2 linked regions of the Arcticibacter tournemirensis genome follow. The protein of the gene in region 1 binds, or shares a complex with, the protein of each later gene. Links are inferred from orthologs where the notes say so. Each region holds a gene or a part of one and is shown in the gene's direction. Other genes may lie near its edges.

Region 1 (7,010 bases):
TAAAGAAGTGATCTCATCAACTCTTTCTTTTTCAACAGGTGCCATTGTTATTTCCGTTTTATAAAGAGTGCGGCTGAGGATACTTTTACAAAGATGTGAAAGAATAAAGTCCTTTGTTCCTGCCCAAACTTTTATGGACGTATAAATGTCGTAATCATCCAGAGATGAAAAGCATTCCAGGTGAACCGGATCTTCTTCGAAATCCTTTTTTGTGACAGACTTTACCAGGAAATGCTCAAAATTCGGCGTGGCAAAAAGTTCCTCTCCGCGGGAAGCAAGGTATTTTGCCCTCCTGAGGATATTAACAAGCATATGCTCTGCCGAGACAGCGGTTTTATGCAGGTAAACCTGCCAGTACATTAACCTTCTCGCTACTAGAAATTTCTCGATAGAATAAACTGCTTTTTCTTCAATTACCAGTTGTCCGTCGGATACATTGAGCATTTTGATAATACGGTCGAAGCCGATGATGCCTTCAGATACCCCTGTGAAAAAGCTGTCCCGGCTTAGATAATCCATTCTGTCGCAATCCAGCTGGCTTGAAACCAACTGATGGAGGAAGGGCTTATAATAGCGGTTGTTGAAGATCTGCATCGCCAGTTCAAGCCTGTTTCCGAACTGCCTGTTCAGATTGTTCATCAGAAGAGATGAAATATGCTCATGAGATATGCCTTCTACAATAGTATGCTCCAATGCATGAGAGAATGGCCCGTGACCAATATCATGCAGCAGGATAGCTACATTTACAGCCTCTTCTTCTTCCTCAGTAATGATCAAACCTTTTCCTCTGAGGGTTTCTATTGCCATTCCCATCAGGTGCATTGCTCCGATAGCATGGTGAAACCTTGTATGAATAGCCCCTGGATAAACAAGGTATGCCATCCCCATTTGCTTTATATTTCGAAGCCGCTGAAAGTAGGGGTGCTCAATTAAGTCGAAAATGAGCCCTGCCGGAATTGTTATAAAACCGTAAACAGGATCGTTGATTATTTTTTTCTTGTTCAAGATAAATGTTCCCGTCGCAAAAATTGTTAAATTTCCCGAATACAAAAAACGCGTTTTTGCGTTATTATAGATTAGCAATATAAAATCATAAAAATACGACAAAAGATGCAAGGAACCTCAATACTTTGGGCTGACGATGAAATTGATTTCTTAAAACCTCATATCATGTTTCTTACTGAAAAGGGATATGTCGTTAAAACAGTCACAAACGGGAATGATGCTCTCGATGCTTTCAGGAGCGGATACTTCGATATTGTATTCCTTGATGAGAATATGCCGGGCCTCACGGGACTCGAAACTCTTGCTGAAATAAAAAATATAAATCCCGATGTTCCGATTGTTCTGATCACTAAGAATGAAGAGGAACACTTGATGGAAGATGCTATCGGGTCGAAAATTGATGATTACCTGATAAAGCCGGTTAATCCGAAGCAGATCCAGCTTACCATTAAAAAGCTCACTGAAAATAAAAGACTTGTTAGTGAGAAGACATCCATGGCCTACCAGCAGGACTTCAGAAACCTTGGTATGACACTGAACGAGAATCTTAGCTTTGCTGAATGGACGGACGTTTATAAGAAACTGATCTTTTGGGAGCTGTCGCTTGAAAAACTCGAGGATGCCGGAATGCACGAGATATTAACCATGCAAAAGGCAGAGGCGAATGTACAATTCAGTAAGTTTATTGAAAAAAAATACCTTGGATGGCTTAAGGATCCTGAATCGGGACCGGTAATGTCGCATCAGGTATTACGGAAAAAGCTTTTTCCTTCTCTCGAAGCTGCTAAACCGACATTCTTTATCCTTATTGATAACTTGCGTTATGATCAATGGAAGATTATAAACTCTGTACTTACTGAGAGCTTCAGAGTAGACGAGGAAGATACTTATTACAGCATTTTACCCACCGCCACTCAATATGCACGTAACGCTATTTTTTCGGGGTTGCTGCCGATTGATATGGAAAAGCGCTATCCATCCATGTGGCAGAATGATGAAGACGAAGGTGGTAAAAATCTTTTTGAAGAACAGTTCCTCGCTGATCATATCCAACGTGTTTTGCGACGCGACGTCAAGCACTCGTATAATAAAATACTTACGTTTGAGCAGGGTAAAGAACTTTCAGAGAATTTCAATAACCTGATGGGCAACGAGCTGAACGTTATTGTCTATAACTTTGTTGATATGCTTTCGCATGCCCGTACTGATATGGCAATGATCAGAGAGCTGGCAAATGATGAGGCTGCATATCGTTCACTAACTCTCTCGTGGTTTATACATTCGCCACTTCTTGACCTTTTAAAGAAACTGTCGCAGAAAAATATAAAACTTGTTATTACCACAGATCATGGTACTATCAGGGTTAAACATCCAAGTAAAGTGATAGGCGACCGGAATACAAACACCAATCTGAGATACAAGCAAGGCAAAAACCTTAATTTTTCTGCAAAAGAAGTTTTTCATGTCAAAAATCCGTATGAAGCGTTCTTGCCTAAGCTCCACGTTAGCTCAAGTTTCATTTTCGCAAAAGAAGACAGTTATTTTGTGTACCCCAATAACTACAATCATTTCGTGAATTACTATAATGAAACTTTTCAGCACGGAGGGATCTCACTTGAGGAAATAATTGTTCCGTATGTTTCCTATAGTCCGAGGTAAAAAAGACGTAGATGTTCAACATCTGAAATCTCTAACTTATCTTCGTACATGGAATCAAAAGTTTCAGATATAACAGAGCTGTCACGGGTAGCAGACGAATTGCTGTCATTTGCCGGTAATGAGAAGATCTTTCTCCTTTATGGCGATATGGGTGCGGGAAAAACAACTTTTATCAAGACCGTTTGTGCGCAACTAGGAGTTCAGGACATGGTCTCAAGCCCTACTTTTTCAATTGTAAATGAATATAAAGCCACCGGGGGGATGGTATTTCACTTTGATTTTTACAGACTAAAAGATGAAACGGAGGCTCTCGATCTAGGGTACGAAGATTATTTTTATTCAGGAAATTATTGTTTTATTGAATGGCCTGAAAAGATACCTCATCTTATTCCTGAGCATTTTATTAAAGTTAGTATTATTGCTGAAGATGGCGACACCAGACATATTATTGCTTCCAGACAATAGATAAAATTTTTAAAGATATTAAACTGAATTTCGTAAATTCAGCCCAATTTGACCTGATCTGATGATAAATGAACTATCTGACATTGCGAGGCAAGCTATGATTCAACCTCAGGAAGCAATGATGGAGACTAAAAGCCGGAAAAACAGTATCTTCATTGGTATTCCCAAAGAGTCCTCCTTCCAGGAAAACCGTATAGCCTTAACGCCGCTTTCTGTTGCCCTTTTAGTAAACAACGGGCACCAGGTAGTGATCGAGAGCGGCGCCGGTGCTGGTGCTAATTTTTCAGATCAGGATTACAGCGAGCAGGGCGGGAGAATTACCTATGACAAGAAAGAAATATTCAAGTCGGATATTATCGTAAAAATCGGTCCGCCCACCCAGGAGGAAATAGCGATGATGAAACCTTATCAGGTTTTGTTTTCCACTCTTCAGATGGGCTCTCTCAAGGCAGAAAGCCTTGAGGCAATGATGAAGAAAAAGATCACTGCACTCTCGTACGAGTATTTGAGAGATGAAGGTGGTTCCCTCAGCGTTATTCGCTCTATGAGTGAGATTGTAGGAGCAACGTCAATTCTGATCGCTGCTGAATATTTAAGTAATGTTTTTGACGGCAAAGGTTTGATGTTAGGAGGTATCACAGGCGTTCCTCCCACAGAAATCGTTATCCTTGGAGGCGGCACGGTAGCTGAATATGCTGCCCGCACAGCAATTTCCCTGGGTGCGGAGGTGAAGGTGTTCGATAGTTCGATATATCGTCTCAGAAGGCTTCAGAACAATATCGGGAACCGTGTATTTACATCGGTTATCCAACCAATCGTATTAAATAAAGCGATTACCACCTGCGATGTGGTAATCGGCGCCATCCGCTCGGAACATGGACGGAGTCCCTGCATCGTGTCAGAGGAAACCGTAAGCCGGATGAAACCAAATTCCGTGATTATAGACGTAAGCATCGATCAGGGAGGTTGTTTCGAAACTTCCAGGATAACCAATCATACTCATCCAGTATTCAGAAAATATGACGTTATTCATTATTGCGTACCAAATATCGCCTCACGGGTAGCCCGTACAGCGACTTATGCGCTGACGAACATATTCGCACCAATTCTGATGGATATCGGCGAAATGGGAGGTATAATGAATGTCATCTGGGAGAAGCCCGGAGTCAGAAATGCGACCTATCTTTATCAGGGACACCTTACTAATAAAGATCTGGCCGAAAGATTTAATATTCCTCCGAAAGATCTTGAGCTGCTTATAATATCACACCGTTAACAACCTTTATTACATAATGAAATCCTTTATTGCGTACCTAAGCCTCTTATTAATCGTAATAACTGGCACCGTAAATGCACAAAATCATCTGGCCGAAGGCTGGAAGTCCTTCTTAGTGAATGACCGTCAGCTTGCCAAGACAGAGTTTACAGAAGCTCTCAAAAGTTCCGAACAACGGAAAGAGGCTTTGCTTGGTTTAACGCTGCTCTGTATGAATGATACCTATCTCGGGCAGCCATTTACTTATTTTAAGCAGTTCTGCAGCGAAGAGAAAGAGCCGGCGCCCTATATTCATGCGTTGTGGTTTTCCGGCATTCTTAATAGCAACGATCCGGCTGTCCAACTGGAAAGTATAAAGTTCGTGCAGGAACTGGCGGGCAGCAATGATGTAACGCTGGGAACACTCAGGGCAATGGCTAATTCGAGACTGGGTAAATTTTATACAGATAAAAAGAAGTTTATTGAAGCGGAAAAGGCGTTTGCTAAAATCGGTGCATTAGACGAATGGGCCATAGCAGGCGAATTCGAGAATATCTCTGCGAGTGGTTTTGATAAGTCGTACGAAACGTTAAAGCTGCCTGCAGCAGATGCTCTTTTTGTGAATAAATATGGAGCTAAAGTGAAGTGGTTCACTCCTCCTTTCAAACGGAAAGACAAGTGGTTCGACTTCACCTATTACTTTAATTATGAAAATTCGGTAGTCTTTGCCCAGTGCTTTGTAAATAGCCCCCGCCGTCAGGAAGTTCAGCTCAGAGCGGGAGTTTCTGGTTCAATGAAAATCTGGCTGAATGATCAGCTTGTTGTTTCAGAGTCGGAGGAAAGAAATAACGACCTTGACAATTACAATCAGAAAGTAGAGCTAAATGAAGGGTATAACCGGGTATTGGTACAGGTGGGGGAGAGCTATGCCGGGAGATCTAATTTCCTTATTCGATTTACAGATGATAATGGAAATGCCGTTACCGGGCTGAATTCAGTAGCGTCTGTTCAGGCTTATAAACCAGCTGCCCCTTACAAGGGAGAAAAGATTGGTGCATGTTACGAAAATTTCTTCGAAGACAAAGTTAAATCTCTTCCTGGCAACGCACTAAATCAGATCCTGCTTGCAAATATTTATCTTCAAAACGACCGGCTCTTTGAAGCACGGCATGTTATCGATCAGTTAAAGAGCACTTATCCTAAAAGCACATATGTCAATTCATTACTGCTCCAATTATTCACCAAAACCAACAACCGGACAGGATTAGAGAGCACGCAGGAAGCTATAAAAATGGATGATCCAGGACATCCCTGGGCGATTAATTTCTTCTATAACAGTGCGATTGAAAAAGAGGACATCAAGGGGGCTTCTGAATACGCTGACAAATACGAAGCGCTCTTTGGTAAGGAGGATGAAGAGGTGTTGTTAAAAAGGATTAATCTGGCCGGGAAGAATAAAAACCAGGTAGAGATGATCAGGCTTGCCGAGCTTGCCTACACTAAACACCCTCAAAACCGTTCGTTTGTTGAATTTAAATATCTCATTGAAAATAACCTTAGGAAGAACTCCAAAGCAGCAATAGCTGTGTTAAAGGAGTATCTTCAGGATAACGATGATTATGTGATGGCTAAAGCCCTTGCGCAGATTTATTTTGACTCTGGAAGTGTAGATGCCGGTATAAAAATATATTTAACGGAAATAGAAAATGATCCGGTAGGTGTTGGCATATATACCAGCCTCGCAAAAATCTATGGACAGTTACAGAATTACCCAAAAGCAGAGGAGCTTTTGCGAAAGGCGATTTCAATAGCTCCATACCAGGCATCTTATCATTCTGACCTTGCGCAGCTGTTAAACAACCAGGGACGAAAAGCAGAGGCTATAGCTGAATATAAGACAACGCTTGAGTTAAATCCGAATAGCTACATCGCGATAAGAGAGCTAAGAAAGCTGGAAAATAAGAAGGATGTGTTTGATTATTTTGAACCATATGATGTTCAGCAAGCAGTTCGTAATGCTCCTGCAGCCTCTGCTTATCCGGATGATAACGTGCTGATCCTGAATGAAAGCACACAGGCTGTTATTTATCCGGGTGGTGGTTCGGAAGAGAGGCATTTAATGCTGGCAAAAATACTAAACACTTCCGGGCTCGAAGGGTGGAAGGAATATGCAGCGAGTGTAAAGAACTGGCAGAACTATATTATTGAAGATGCCGAAGTGATTAAATCAAATGGGAGTAAGGTGCCCGCGGAGGTGAATGAAACTCAGATTGTATTCACTAATCTGGAAGTTGGGGATTGTGTTTTTGTGAGGTATAAACTATATAATTATTCGCAGGGACAGTTGGCAAACAAATTTTGGGATAGCTTTTACTTCAGCCATGGATATCCCTATATAAAGTCGGAGTATAGTGTTCTGGCTGCCCGGAACCAGAAATTATACTACAAATTTTCTCAGAAAGATATTGCTCCTGTAAAAACAGAATCAGATGAGTTTCTTTTGTACCATTGGGTTAACCAGAATCAACCTTCTCTTCAATATGAAGATAAGATGCCGCCTTTAGATGATGTTGCCAATGTTTTGAATGTGACGACTATTCCCGACTGGTCTTTCATCTCTAACTGG
Region 2 (5,532 bases), 610 kb from region 1 along the record:
GAATAAACGGTCGTGTTTTTTAAGTTGCCCCTGACGAATACCTTTTTAACAAAGTTATTGAAATCACCAAATCGTGAATACTTCATCAAAAGGTAGTTTCTGATCGTGCTATTGCCAGCCTGCAGTAATAATTTATTGAACTCCATGCTATTGCTGTCGATAACCGCATTGGTGGTTAGATTCTTTAAATAAAAGCCACTCTTTTCCCTGAAGCTCATATTCCGTATCCCTGCCTTGAAAATATGGTTTTTGGTATCGAGGTTCAGAACGGTTGTGTTGAGATTGAACAGAGAGACATCATTGAAGTTTATTCCCTTTATTGTATCGTTGCTGTTGAAGTTGCGGTATCTTAAAGCGGTATTGTTTAAAACGATCCTGTCGAAGGTAATATCGTAAGGCCTTTTAGAAGGTTTCTTTTTTGGCTTGGGTTTACCCGAGTCGAAATAGTTGATGATAAACTGCAGGTTGGTGGTTCCGTCTTTGTACTTTTTAAGGAAGAACTTTCCATTATCGAGCTGAGCCGTATTTACAGATACTTTGCGTAGGCGTATTGACAAAAGATTGAGATCGACACTGAACTTAGGAGCATATAATAAAGTATCTTTGTCGAGGTCCTGAAGGTAAAGGCCTTCCAGTACCACAGATTTAAACGGCTTGATATACAGAGAGCCAATATCTACTACCGTGTTCAGTTCTTTTGAAAGATATTTCGCGGTTCTCTTGGCAATATAGGTTTGTACAGGTTTAAACTGCAATGCAACAAAGAGGGATGCAATCAGCAGAATAATTACCGATAGCGTCCATAATGTTATTTTAAGTAGTTTTTTAATAGTTTTGCAGTTTAATTAATCACAACAATAAATAATATATCCGGTTTGGCTACAATTCTTGCTATTGAATCATCCTGCGACGAAACCTCTGCAGCTATCTGTATAGACGGTATAATGCGGTCTAATATTATCGCGACACAGGCGGTTCATCAAAAATATGGAGGGGTCGTACCGGAACTAGCCTCCAGGGCGCACCAACAAAATATTATTCCTGTCGTTCAGGAGGCTGTTGCGGCAGCAAAAATAAACAAAAAAGATATTGATGCAGTTGCTTTTACACGCGGGCCAGGTCTTTTAGGCTCGCTGCTTGTTGGTACCTCTTTTGCAAAGGCTTTTGCACTTGCAAATGATATACCTTTGGTTGAAGTAAACCACATGCAGGCCCATGTTCTGGCTCATTTTATTGATGATCCGAAACCTGCGTTTCCTTTCCTCTGTCTCACTGTTTCGGGAGGGCATACTCAAATTGTCCTGGTACGTGATTTCTTTAATATGGAAATTGTGGGTGAAACGAATGACGATGCCGCAGGAGAAGCTTTTGATAAAACAGCAAAAATTCTCGGCTTGCCCTATCCTGGCGGGCCGCTGATTGACAAATACGCCCGTGAGGGAAATCCTCTGGCATTCCCTTTTCCGGAACCACAGATTCCTGGTCTCGACTTCAGCTTCAGCGGGTTGAAAACATCTATTCTTTATTTTGTGAGGGACAGGCTAAAAGCAGATCCCGACTTTTTGAAGAATAATATGAACGACGTGTGCGCCTCTGTGCAGTACCGGATCATCACCATTTTAATTAATAAGCTGAGAAAGGCTGCAAAACAATATGGAATTAATGATATTGCCATTGCCGGCGGCGTATCGGCGAATTCAGGGCTTCGTGCTATGATGCAGGAGGCTGCAGAGAAATACAATTGGTCTGTTTTTATTCCTGCTTTTCAATATTGCACTGATAACGCTGCTATGATTGCTATTGCAGGGTATTATAAATATATGAACAAAGACTTTGCTTCACAGGATATTGCCCCTCTCGCACGAATGAACTTTTAACCTGAATTGAAATGCTGGTAACTACATTACTTTTTGTCGTTGTTTTTGCAGTCCCCTTGTTGGGCTTCTACTTTTACATTGCCCTTAAAGATAAGAATAAGCGGAAAATGATGGGGCTGTTAGTGATCATGCTCCTTTTCATTCTGGCGTCGGTGGTTGCCTATTTTGTGAACCGGGGAAAAGGCGTGTAGAACGACACAACCTGTGAGCGTAAAGAGAAAAAAAGCGGTCGTTATTGGTGCGGGTATTGCCGGCATCGCTTCAGCTATTCGTCTGAGGGCAAAAGGTTATGATGTAGACGTTTACGAGGCCAACTCTTATGCAGGTGGTAAATTATCTGAATTCGTGATTGAGGGATTCAGGTTTGATGCAGGTCCGAGTTTGTTCACGATGCCCCAGTATGTCGACGAACTTTTTCTTCTGGCTGGTAAAAAGCCCCCCGCATATTTCTCTTACCGCAAGCTTGATATTGTTTGCCGCTATTTTTATGAAGATGGAACGCGCATATCGGCCTGGGCCGATGAAGATAAATTTGCGTCTGAAATTGAAAATAAAACGGTTGATACAGCAAAGGCTATTAAGGCCTTCTTAAAGAAAAGCAGAAATATCTACGCAATTACACATCATGTTTTTCTCGAAAGATCACTTCATAAACTCGGCACCTATCTGCGCCTGCCGACGCTGATGTCATTTCTCCGGATGCCGGCTATTGATCCGTTCCGGACCATGAATGAAGCAAACAGCTCGTTTTTCAAGGACAGCAAAACTGTTCGTTTTTTTAACCGTTATGCCACATATAACGGGTCAGATCCTTACCGGGCGCCGGCCACTCTTAACATTATTCCTCATCTTGAACAACACTTTGGTGCCTGGTTTCCAGAGGGTGGAATGTACAGTATTACAAAATCTTTAGTAAAGCTTGCAGAAGACCTGGGTGTGAAATTTCATTACAACACACTTGTGCAGGAAATAATTGTTCGGGACGCACAGGCAAGGGGTGTTTTGATAAATGGCATGGTGGCGGAAGCAGATATTGTGATATCCAACATGGATGTGTGGTTTACCTATAAAAAGTTGTTAAAGGACCAGCTTCCTCCAAAACGGATATTAAAACAAGAGAGGAGCAGCTCCGCTTTAATTTTTTACTGGGGTATCCGGCATCGCTTCCCTGAACTTGACCTCCATAATATTTTCTTTAGCGAAAATTACAGGGAGGAGTTCAAAGCAATCTGGCAGGATGGGAAAATATATGAAGACCCGACTGTGTATGTAAACATCAGTTCTAAATATAACCCTGATGACGCTCCGCCGGGATGTGAAAACTGGTTTGTGATGATCAATGTGCCTTCTAATGTGGGGCAGGACTGGGATCGTTTGATTGCGGAGGCCCGAACGAATATTATTGCCAAGCTAAGCCGTAACCTAAAGATTGATGTGGAGGCGGTGATCTGTACTGAGAATATTCTTGATCCGAGAAGTATCGAGTCGCAGACTTTCTCATATTGTGGCTCTCTGTATGGTTCGGGCTCTAATAATCGTTTTTCAGCTTTTTTACGGCATCCTAATTTTACCGGCAAAATAAAGAAACTGTATTTCGCTGGAGGAAGCGTTCACCCTGGAGGCGGAATACCTCTTGCATTGCTTTCTGCTAAAATTGCAGTAAACAGCATCCGCTAAAAGCGCTTTGCCCGGCCCTGTCCAATACGGTAAATTCTCCTAAAATTTCAACACAACCCGGTTGGTAGCTGAATTTTTAATAACTTCGTGAAGTCTTTTTAGAACGATCAGAGATGCCGGAATTTTCTCATTTACACGTACATACCCAGTTTTCATTGCTCGACGGAGCGGCAGATATTTCAAAACTTTATAAGAAGGCCGCCGCAGATGGAATGAAGGCTCTTGCTATTACCGATCATGGTAACATGTTCGGTGTATTTAAGTTTGTAGCTGAAGCTGGAAAGCATAATGTGAAGCCAATTGTTGGCTGCGAATTTTATGTGGTAGACGACAGGCATAAAAAACAGTTTACTAAGGAGAACAGGGACGTTCGTTATCATCAGCTTTTTCTCGCCAAGAATGCGCAGGGATATAAGAACCTTGTGAAACTTTGCTCACTGGGGTATATGGAAGGTCTGTACAGTAAATGGCCGCGGATTGATAAGGAGCTTATACTGAAATATCATGAAGGGCTTATCGCCACCAGTTGCTGTATAGGAGCATCGGTTCCGCAGGCGATTCTGAAGAAGGGAGAAGAGGAAGCTGAGAAAGAATTTAAATGGTGGCTCGATCTGTTTGGCGATGATTACTATATTGAATTGCAGCGTCACAATATTCCTGAACAGCTGACCATTAACGAAACACTGCTGAAGTTTGCAAAAAAGCATAATGTGAAGGTGATCTGTTCAAATGATTCACATTATGTGGATCAGCAGGATGCGAACGCGCATGATATTTTGCTTTGTGTGAATACCGGCGATATGCAAAGCACGCCTATTGCAACCGACGAAGAAGGTGGGAAGGGGTATCGCTTCGGCTTTCCGAATGATCAGTTCTATTTTAAAACCCAGGCGGAAATGGCACAACTGTTTCACGATGTGCCACAATCTTTGGATAATACCAATGAGATTGTGGATAAAGTGGAGCATCTGAAGTTGAAGAGGGATATTCTTCTGCCCAACTTCCCCATACCTTCGGAGTTTAAGATACATGCTGATGATGTGCTGAACCAGTGGGAATATCTGAGACATCTGACCATGACTGGCGCGCGGCAACGATATCAGGATATTACTCCGGAAGTGCAGGAACGACTTGATTTTGAGCTGAACACGATTAAAATCATGGGCTTTGCAGGCTATTTTCTTATCGTATCTGACTTTATTAAGGCCGGCCGTGATCTGGGGGTGTTTATTGGGCCTGGTCGTGGTTCGGCTGCGGGATCTGTTGTTGCATACTGTATCGGGATCACTAATATTGACCCTATTAAATATAATCTCCTGTTTGAGCGTTTCCTTAATCCCGACAGGAAGTCGATGCCCGATATTGATACGGATTTTGATGATGAGGGCCGCCAGAAGGTAATTGACTATGTTGTAGATAAATATGGGAAAAACCAGGTAGCACAGATTGTCACCTATGGCTCTATGGCTGCGCGTACCAGCATACAGGATGTTGCCAGGGTGCTGGATGTTCCCCTGCCGGATGTTAATGCTTTAAAGAAACTGGTGCCCGATACACTCGGGATTACTCTTAAGGAAGCTTTTAACCAGGTTGACGAATTAAAAGAGATCTTAAAGGGCGATGACATCAGGGCCAAAGTATTAAGGGAAGCTGAGAAGCTGGAAGGCTCTATACGAAATACGGGCGTGCATGCTGCGGGAGTTATTATTGCTCCTGAAGACATTACCAATATTATTCCCGTTGCCACTGCAAAAGACTCCAGCTTGCTGATCACTCAGTTTGACGGAAGGGTGATTGAGGATGCAGGGGTTATTAAGATGGACTTTCTTGGTCTGAAAACACTGACCATCATCAAAGATGCCCTGCGTTTAATTAAACAGAATTATGGCGTTGAAATAGAGATAGACAATATTTCGCTCACTGACGAGAAAACGTTTGAGCTTTATCAGCACGGCGATACTAACGGGACTTTTCAGTT

The links. Proteins that work in one complex are often made in the same cells at the same time.
Region 2: the proteins of tsaE (region 1) and tsaD are in contact, whole or in part, in a crystal structure (PDB 6N9A), measured with the Thermotoga maritima proteins. The link is inferred for Arcticibacter tournemirensis from one-to-one orthologs. Residues at the interface, in WP_004082108.1 of Thermotoga maritima: Leu37, Gly38, Lys46, Lys57, Val59, Lys60, Ser61, Thr63, Phe64, Thr65, Leu66, Met67, Val69, Pro71, Tyr82, Arg83, Leu84, Asp86, Asp88, Phe89, Asp93, Ile128, Asp130, Glu131, Arg134; in WP_004082750.1 of Thermotoga maritima: Cys10, Asp11, Arg49, His50, Leu82, Gly84, Gly135, Gly136, Glu154, Thr155, Leu156, Asp157, Asp158, Ser159, Glu162, Asp165, Lys166, Arg169, Leu170, Tyr175, Lys213, Thr214, Leu217, Tyr218, Gln221, Arg222, Asn324.

What each region holds. Positions count from the first base shown.
Region 1 is NZ_VFPL01000001.1:540,793-547,802, forward strand. Bases 1,549-4,420 are described here. They hold tsaE (tRNA (adenosine(37)-N6)-threonylcarbamoyltransferase complex ATPase subunit type 1 TsaE), read left to right. Parts: upstream 1,549-2,712; coding sequence 2,713-3,129; downstream 3,130-4,420. Other genes in these bases: porX (T9SS response regulator signal transducer PorX), read left to right, coding at 1,549-2,664; BDE36_RS02340 (alanine dehydrogenase), read left to right, coding at 3,191-4,405. Outside these bases: BDE36_RS02325 (HD domain-containing protein), read right to left, coding at 1-1,005; more of porX, read left to right, coding at 1,111-1,548; BDE36_RS02345 (transglutaminase domain-containing protein), read left to right, coding at 4,422-7,010. UniProt on the Escherichia coli protein: Required for the formation of a threonylcarbamoyl group on adenosine at position 37 (t(6)A37) in tRNAs that read codons beginning with adenine.
Region 2 is NZ_VFPL01000001.1:1,149,461-1,154,992, forward strand. What follows is about bases 1-2,876. They hold tsaD (tRNA (adenosine(37)-N6)-threonylcarbamoyltransferase complex transferase subunit TsaD), read left to right. Parts: upstream 1-875; coding sequence 876-1,877; downstream 1,878-2,876. Other genes in these bases: BDE36_RS04820 (translocation/assembly module TamB domain-containing protein), read right to left, coding at 1-755; BDE36_RS04830 (hypothetical protein), read left to right, coding at 1,889-2,068; crtD (1-hydroxycarotenoid 3,4-desaturase CrtD), read left to right, coding at 2,082-2,876. Outside these bases: more of crtD, read left to right, coding at 2,877-3,554; dnaE (DNA polymerase III subunit alpha), read left to right, coding at 3,668-5,532.